Regions from separate parts of the Peribacillus sp. FSL E2-0159 genome, predicted to be linked through region 1. Evidence: riboswitches for the same ligand, from Rfam matches in the RefSeq annotation. Region 1 holds a riboswitch; the other holds the start of a gene.
The links. A riboswitch is a leader RNA that binds a small molecule or an ion and turns the genes downstream of it on or off. The one in region 1 is predicted to bind lysine.
Positions count from the first base shown of each region.

Region 1 (4,518 bases):
GTACAATATAAAAAAAGAAAAAACGGTGATACCATGACAAATATTAAAGAAATTGCTCAATGCGCTGGTGTATCTGTCTCAACAGTGTCTCGTGTATTGAATGATCATCCTTATGTAAGCCCCGATAAAAGAAAGAGCGTTTTAGAAGCCATCGATCGTTTGAATTATTCGAGAAACATCAACGCCATTCATCTTTCAAAAGGCAAAACTAATCTTATCGGCATCATCATCCCCTTCAACAATCATCCATATTACGGGGCAATCGTCAACGGAATCACTAAACAGGCAAATGCAATTGGCTGTCATATCGTCATCTTTCAAACAAATTATGACAGAGAGAAAGAAATCCAGGCTTTGAATATGCTGCAAATGAAGCAGCTCGATGGCATTATCGTTTGTTCAAGGATTTCGGAAATGAAAGTCTTTTTGGATTATCAAAAATACGGACCGATCATCTTATGTGAAGATACAGCCCAGGCTGAATTCTCATCCATCAGCATTGATCATTATGCAGCTTTCTCCTGTGCCCTTGAGTACGTGATTACTAAAGGATATAAGAAAATTGGATACAGCCTTGGCCGTAAAAAGAGCAGAAATAGTTCTCATCGTACAAAGGCCTTTAACGATATCATGAGTAAACATCAACTGATAAACAATAAAGAATGGCTGTTTGAAGGCAGTTACCACATCAAAGACGGTGAACAATTGTTTCAGGAATGGAATTCAATGTCAGATAAACCTGAAGCCATAATCATCACGAATGATGACACGGCGGCAGGCTTCATTCTTACCGCTAAAAAATCGGGTATAAGGGTACCGGAAGATGTGGCCATTCTCGGCTTCAATAATGATAGCCTTAGTGAAATGCTCGACATCACGACCATTTCCTTACCGCTGGAATGGATCGGGAAAATGGCAGTGGACTTATTTGAGAATCCTGAAGTGGTCAAACATGTAAAACTGGAATACTCCCTAATTAAAAGGAGGACCGTCTAGTTATCAGGATCCTTTATTTTAGTATATCGACATTTGAATTCTTCCTTACTGCCATCATTCAATAACTAGGAAAAAATAACCACACAAAATAATCATTGCGATATCCTAGAAGTTATTTTATAATTTTGATATAGTAAAGTTTACTCAGTTGCTAGCAATCTATTAGCGATTGCATGAATTTCATGAGTACAATCGTCCGACGTCACTTACAAGCTGGCGCAACGATTTTAGAAAATTGAATACTTCCTCATTTACCGATGAGTTAGAGGCTGCATCTTATAAAAGTAAAACGGACGAGATTCTGGAAAATTATAGACTCCGTTTGAAAGGATAAGTTGCCGAAGTTAGGGTATATTCCATGTATATTCTTGCTGGCGGTGTTACCGAACAGGAACACCACTGTCACGTTTTTTCAAAAGCGTGGGGAGCTATCTTCGGAAGGATAAACGGGTTTATTATAAACAGCCGTCGATCTTTTTCGACTGCTGTTTTTTTATTTTTCGTTCCCTTCCAATAAAAAGGAGTGTAACATCAATTGTCAAATTCACAATCAGCATCAAGCCCTACTGAACTGAAAAGGAGCCTGAAAGCGCGTCATTTAATGATGATTTCATTAGGTGGAACGATTGGAACAGGTTTATTTTTAGCAAGTGGCGGTGCCATTCATTCAGCCGGTCCCGGCGGTGCCTTGGTGGCATACGCGATCATCGGCATCATGGTTTATTACTTAATGACAAGTCTTGCAGAAATGGCAGCGTTCATGCCAGTGGCCGGTTCGTTCCGTGTCTATGCATCCAAATTCGTCGATCCGTCTTTCGGTTTTGCGATTGGTTGGAACTACTGGTATAACTGGGCAATCACCATTGCCGCCGAATTGGCAGCCGTTGTCTTAATTATGAAGTTCTGGTTCCCGGATAGCCCTTCATTTATCTGGAGTGCAATTGCGTTAATCACTATGTTTCTTATCAATTACATGTCAGTTAAAGGTTTCGGGGAAACAGAATTCTGGTTTGCCATGATCAAAGTCGTGACAGTCGTCATTTTCTTGATCACGGGTGTTCTGATCATTCTCGGAATCATGGGTGGGAATGACCCAATTGGTTTTTCCAATTTCACAATGGGCGAAGGTCCCTTTAACGGAGGGTTCTTCACGATTCTAGGCGTATTCATGGCTGCCGGCTTTTCATTCCAAGGAACGGAATTGCTTGGAGTGACTGCTGGTGAAAGTGAAGATCCAGAAAAAAACATCCCAAAAGCGATCAGATCCGTTTTCTGGCGCATCCTCTTGTTCTATATTCTTGCAATTTTCGTTATTGGAATGATCATTCCGTTTACGGATTCACGTTTATTGAGTCAAGATGTTGCCGTAAGTCCATTCACGCTTGTATTTGAACGTGCTGGCCTTGCATTTGCTGCATCCATCATGAACGCGATCATTTTATCATCCGTACTCTCTGCCGGTAACTCTGGCATGTACGCTTCAACCCGTATGCTATGGGACTTGGCACGGGATGGGAAAGCACCGAAATTCCTTGGCAAGTTAGATAAAAGAGGAGTACCCGTAAATGCACTTATCGTGACTTCTTTAGTTGGCTGCGTTGCATTCTTAGCTTCGTTTTTCGGGGATGGCGTCGTTTATATTTGGTTATTGAACGCTTCAGGCATGGCGGGGTTCGTCACCTGGGTCGGGATTGCGATTGCCCATTATCGTTTCCGCAAAGCCTACGCAGCTCAAGGCCTCGATATGAATGCTTTACCATACCGGGCAAAAGGCTTCCCATTCGGGCCTATATTCGCACTTGTCCTTTGTATAATCATTATCATCGGACAGGGGTACCAAGCTTTTAGCAGCGATGGGATCGACTGGAATTCAATGTTTGTTTCCTACATTGGCTTGATTCTATTTTTCGTCCTATGGTTCGGCTATAAAATTAAGCATAAAACGAAAATCATTCCCCTTGAGGAATGTGACCTTAAATCAAAATAATACGCAAAGGACCTGTTCTTCTCTAATCGGAGAAGAACAGGTCCTTTTTTTCATTTCAAATGATAAACACGGCATTCATATGGACGCAGGGGTTTGCTGGAGATTCCTTCTTCCTCCTGATCATAATTGCCGATCAGCCTTGTGGCAGAATAAGCATGCAGCTCCTCAGGCAAAGTAAAGGAGGCCTGCTCTTCTTTAAAGTTGCATAGTACCAACAGCTTTTCTTCTTCAAACGATCTCGTATAGGCAAATATTCGTTCATCTTCTGGCCAAAGCAGTTCAAAACGGCCATAAACGACGATTTCATGTTCCTTGCGTAATTGGATAAGCTTTTTATAAAAATGAAAAATGGAATTCGGATCATTGTAGGCTATTTCTGCATTAATCTCGGGGAAATTTGGATTAACCTTAATCCAAGGAGTCCCTTTCGTGAATCCTGCGTTCCGGGAGTCATTCCACTGAATCGGTGTCCTCGCATTATCCCTGCTGCGGGCGTGGATGGCTGACATCATCCGCTCTTTTGACCAGCCATGTGTATTGACGAGTTCGTCATATGAATTCAATGTTTCGATATCCCGGTATTCATCAATGCTTTCAAATGCAACATTGGTCATGCCCAGCTCTTCCCCTTGATATATATAAGGTGTCCCTCGAAGCATATGAAGACAAGCGGCAAGCATCTTTGCGCTTTCAATGCGATACTTTCCATCGTTACCAAACCTTGAGACAACCCGGGGCTGATCATGGTTGTTCCAGTATAAACTGTTCCAGCCATCCCTCTCCAAACCAGTCTGCCACTTGGAGAGAATTCGCTTTAAATCGGTTAGCTTCCATTTATCGTTACTCCATTTCCCTTCCGGTCCGCACCCCAAATCCATATGTTCGAATTGAAAGACCATATGTAGCTCACCACGATCTTTACCTGTGAACAATTGCGCTTCCTCCGGTGTGACGCCTGGCATCTCCCCAACCGTAATCACGTCATATCCGGAAAGTGCCCGTTGATTGATTTCCTGTAAAAACTCATGTATGCGCGGTCCATTCAGGAAAAAGGGGCTTCCATCACCATACAGCTTTTCATGATGAACGGCTCCATCTGAATAGCTTTGATCTTTTGAAAGGAAGTTAATGACATCCATCCGGAAGCCATCGACACCCTTATCCAGCCACCAAGTCATGATGCTGTAGATTTCTTCACGGAGCTTAGGGTTCTCCCAGTTTAAATCCGGTTGTTTCCTGCTGAATAAATGTAAATAATATTCATCGGTTCCTTCATCATGTTCCCATGCTGAACCTTTAAAAATGGACTCCCAATTATTTGGTTCTTTCCCATTCCTGCCAGGTTTCCAAATATAATAATCACGTTTCGGATTATCTTTTGAGGATCGGGATTCCTTGAACCACGGATGTTCATCTGAGGAATGGTTGACCACCAGGTCCATCATGATCTTCATACCACGTTCATGAACCGCCTTCAACAACCTATCGAAATCTGCCATGGTCCCGAATTCAGTCATGATTGATTTATAATCACT
Region 1 is NZ_CP152053.1:5,407,181-5,411,698, forward strand. Features, by position in the region: gene NYE63_RS26530 (LacI family DNA-binding transcriptional regulator) at 34-996, shown strand; lysine riboswitch at 1,252-1,435, shown strand; gene NYE63_RS26535 (amino acid permease) at 1,532-2,983, shown strand; gene NYE63_RS26540 (alpha-glucosidase) at 3,034-4,518, opposite strand, start outside.

Region 2 (4,518 bases), 1.2 Mb from region 1:
GGTTAGCCAAGAAATCTCCGCCATAAACTGTATCGTCGAAGTGGATGTATGGAGAATCCCCTTCACCTTTTGTATTTACTGCCCCGTTGATTCCGCCTTGGGCACAAACTGAGTGAGAGCGTTTAACAGGCACTAAAGAAAATAAATCAACCTGTTGTCCCAGCTCTGCTGCTTTGATCGTAGCCATTAATCCAGCTAGACCTCCACCAACGATAACTATTTTACCTTTACCCAATTCTGTCACTCCCTTATTTCCATTAGCCAAGCTATGTTTTTCCTAATACTTATAAATGAACTCTATCTTCTTATACGAAAGCGAAAATTGCGCTAACTCCGATATAAGAAAGAAGAACGAAAACGATCAATGTAAAGTAAGTCATGATTCTTTGCGATCTTGGTGAAACTGTCAGACCCCAGCTCACTGCAAATGACCATAATCCATTAGCAAAGTGGAAAATTGCTGAGATAATACCGACAATATAGAATCCAATCATGAATGGATTAGAGAAAATTTCCGCCATCATATCGAAATCAACTGTTGCCCCTAGAGCTGCTTGAACTCTAGTTTGCCAAATATGCCAAACAAGAAAGATCAAAGTTATGATTCCAGTCAAGCGTTGCAGCATGAACATCCAGTTACGGAAGAATCCAAATCTTCCTAAATTGTTTTTTGCTGTAAAGGCAATGTAAATTCCGTACACAGCATGGAAAAGGATTGGTAGATAGATGACGACCCATTCAACCAAAATCTTTACGGGCGTAAATTCAATCAAATGAACTGCCCCATTAAAAGTCTCTTCTCCTTTTGTTGCCATAAAGTTTACCGATAAATGAAAAATTAGGAATAGACCAATTGGAATTACTCCTAGAAGTGAATGAAGCCTGCGATTCCCAAACTCACGATTCTTTGCCACTAAGTGCCCCCCCTTAATTTGTGAAAAATCATGCAAAGATAATCTGGTGGCTACCTTTTATCTCCGCGTGAAAATATAGTATAGAGTCAAAAAACTCCTCTATACTCCCTTTACAATTATGTGACATGTCCATTTTACTCCTGACTTCTATGTGCGTCAAGAAAACGGATACAAGAAATCTCTTTTTCAGAATAGATTTTATTGGATTAAATTGCCTATTTTTTATCTGTCAAGTATATATTTTGGAGAAATTACTAATTAATCTATTAATATCCCGGAATAATTTCTCATTTTTTTCCAATTGTTATTTAAATAAATAAAAAACAGTATAATTTGCAAAAGAAATACGTTTATAATAGATTTACAGAAAGAGGCGATAAATTATGAAAAAAAATATTGCTGCTGCGATAGAAGAAGAGATTCATACTGAAGAAATTCAAACTGAAGAATTCAAAGTTCCAGCTTTCGGGTACGAATTAATCAGAGAAGTTCTATTGAACGATATTCTCGGAAAAGACTCTAATCAAATCCTCTATTGGGCAGGTAAACAATTAGCAAGAAAATTCCCACTGAATGGCGATCAGGAAGTTATTGAATTTTTCCAAAGCGCGGGATGGGGCAATCTGGAAATCTTGAAGTATACGAAACACGAAATGGAATTATCCCTGACGGGTGAAATAATCAGCCGCCGCTTGGATTTACACCCTGATTGTCACTTCCAGCTTGAAGCCGGTTTCCTTGCCGAGCAGTTTACACTGCAAAAAAAATTCCTCAGCGAATCAACGGAAGAAATCAAACGCCGCGCAAAAAAAGTGATATTCACCATCCAATGGGATCCCAGAGATCCAATCTAATAAGCCCTTAAAACAGACTTACCCTTTTTACCGGAAGTCTGTTTTTTATTGGACTCCTTACACTTAAGCTAGCACATTTGCATGCTGACCAAGTTTAAATGCTTCATGAAGAGATTCAACCGCCTTCACCATTTCCTTTTCATTGACGACAGTCGAAACTTTAATTTCCGATGTGCTGACCATTTTCACCTGGATGCCTGTATTGGCCATCACTTCAAACATCTCGGCAGCCACTCCTGGGTTGGATACCATACCAGAACCGACGATCGACACTTTGGCCAACCCGCTTTCCGTTTCGACTCGATCGAATCCCAATTGTTCTTTATTATTTTCCAGCACGATCAAGGCCGCTTCTGTATCTTCGCTTTTTGTGGAAAAAGATAGATTGGTCGTATCCTCGGCAGTCATGCTTTGAATGATGATGTCTACATTAATCCGGTTTTTCGCAAGTGTCGTGAAAATTGTGGATAGTGCACCAAGTGACTGGGGCAAACCATATATTGTGACCCTCGTAATACTGTCTTCAAAAGCAATGCCTCGTACAATTAAGTTTTCTTCCATAGTTGCTTCCTCCTCAATGATCGTTCCTGATTCTCTCTCCATGCTTGAACGGACTTCAAGCGGAATTTGATAATTTTTTGCATATTCGACTGCCCTTGGATGAAGGACGCCCGCCCCCAGGTTGGCAAGTTCCAGCATTTCATCGTAAGAAATGGATTGGAGTTTTCGCGCGCCTTCTATGTAGCGTGGGTCTGTTGTGAAAACACCCGTTACATCCGTATATATATCGCATCTATCCGCATTCAGCGCTGCAGCGATGGCGACCGCCGTCGTATCGGAACCACCTCGCCCTAAGGTAGTGATTTCCCCATTTACATCGTTCCCCTGGAAACCGGCTACGACCACTATTTTCTTCTCCTGAAGCTGAGCTTGGATCCTTGAAGCATCGATGTTTAAAATCCGGGCATTCCCATGAACGGATTCCGTTTGCATGCCAGCCTGCCAGCCCGTATACGAAATGGCTTCATATCCTTCTTCAATCAATGCCATCGTTAAGAGGGAAATCGTTACCTGTTCCCCAGTAGTCAATAGCATATCCATTTCCCTCTTGCTCGGGGTTCCGGAAATATCCCGGGCCATGGAAACCAATTGATCCGTTGTTTTCCCCATAGCTGAAACAACGACGACTACCTCATTTCCATTCTCCGCTTCCTCGATTACCCGATTGGCAACATTTTTGATTTTTTCTACGCTACCGACGGATGTTCCGCCGAATTTTTGAACGATTAATGCCATCCTCATGCACCCTCTCTAGTTTTTAGGCAATAAAAAAAGCAATGAGAAATATCTCATTGCTGTGGTCACATATCTAATACTGTAAACACAGTGAGATAGCTCTCCAGGGTATAAACCCTGACAATCCGCCATTTATTAAATGTCGGACCAGGAGAACAAGGTATGAGTCTTGTCTTCCTTCGGCGTTATCCCCTTTCAAAACCTTTCATGGAAGCTCATACTTCTCCAGGTTTTTACTCTTGAATTCCGCACCTCTATCAGCACTTTTAAGTTGTCTAGTTAAAAATTCTTTTTAATCATAGCATAGAGATTTATCGGTAGCAAGATTATTCTTGTAATTTTCTAACGATTCCCTCGGCTACCCCTTTTGGCATGCCAGCTTCCATGATCTCCTCGGCTGTTGCCTCTTTGATTTTCTTCAATGATCCAAAATGCCTTAATAATTGCTTCCTTCGTTTTTCCCCGACTCCTGGAATATCATCAAGCTGTGAGTGAACCGCATTTTTCCCGCGCAGCTGGCGATGAAACGTTATCGCGAACCGATGCACTTCATCCTGAATTCTTTGCAATAGGTAAAATTCCTGGCTCCGTGAATCAAGAGGTACGAGTTCAAGAGGATTTCCGATCATCAATTGCGATGTCCTATGCTTTTCATCCTTAATGAGGCCTGAAAGTGGTATATCAAGGCCCAATTCATTTTCCAGAATATCCCGAACGGCTTCCACATGTCCCTTTCCGCCATCAATGATGATTAAGTCCGGAAGCGGCAGTCCTTCTTTCAATACTCGGGAATACCTTCTTCTGACCACTTCACGCATCGATTCATAATCATCAGGCCCCTGGACAGTCTTGATCTTATATTTGCGGTACTCCCTTTTTTCCGGCTTCCCATCAATGAACACGACTAAAGCGGAAACAGGGTCACTTCCCTGGATATTGGAGTTATCGAAAGCTTCAATTCGATGCGGGGTGTAGATACCCAGTTGGTTCCCGAGGTTTTCCACCGCATTGATCGTTCTTTCTTCATCCCTTTCAATCAAAGAGAATTTTTCCTGAAGGGCGATGGAGGCATTTTTATTCGCCAATTTAAGCATGTCTTTTTTCGCTCCCCGTTTCGGGTGAATCGTTTTGACACCAAGCAGCCCTTCGGCCATTTCGGCATCCACTGATTCAGGCAGCAAGATTTCCTTTGGTTTAAAGTGGTTCGTAATCTCATAAAACTGACCGAGGAATGTAAGAAGTTCCTGTTCGGGTTCATCGTAGACCGGAAAAAGTGAAACATCCCTTTCTATTAATTTACCCTGCCGCACAAAAAATACCTGAACGCACATCCAGCCTTTATCATAGGCAAAGCCAAATACATCCCTGTCGATGAAATCGGTCGTCATCATTTTTTGCTTTTCCATCGTAATATCGATGTGGGCAATCTTGTCACGGAACTCCTTGGCCCTCTC
Region 2 is NZ_CP152053.1:4,203,217-4,207,734, forward strand. Features, by position in the region: gene sdhA (succinate dehydrogenase flavoprotein subunit) at 1-235, opposite strand, end outside; gene NYE63_RS20530 (succinate dehydrogenase cytochrome b558 subunit) at 306-914, opposite strand; gene NYE63_RS20535 (YslB family protein) at 1,298-1,768, shown strand; gene NYE63_RS20540 (aspartate kinase) at 1,832-3,064, opposite strand; lysine riboswitch at 3,153-3,329, opposite strand; gene uvrC (excinuclease ABC subunit UvrC) at 3,391-4,518, opposite strand, start outside.
Region 2: it holds a riboswitch for lysine, as region 1 does, so the genes downstream of both, NYE63_RS20540 (aspartate kinase) here and NYE63_RS26535 (amino acid permease) in region 1, are expected to answer to the same signal.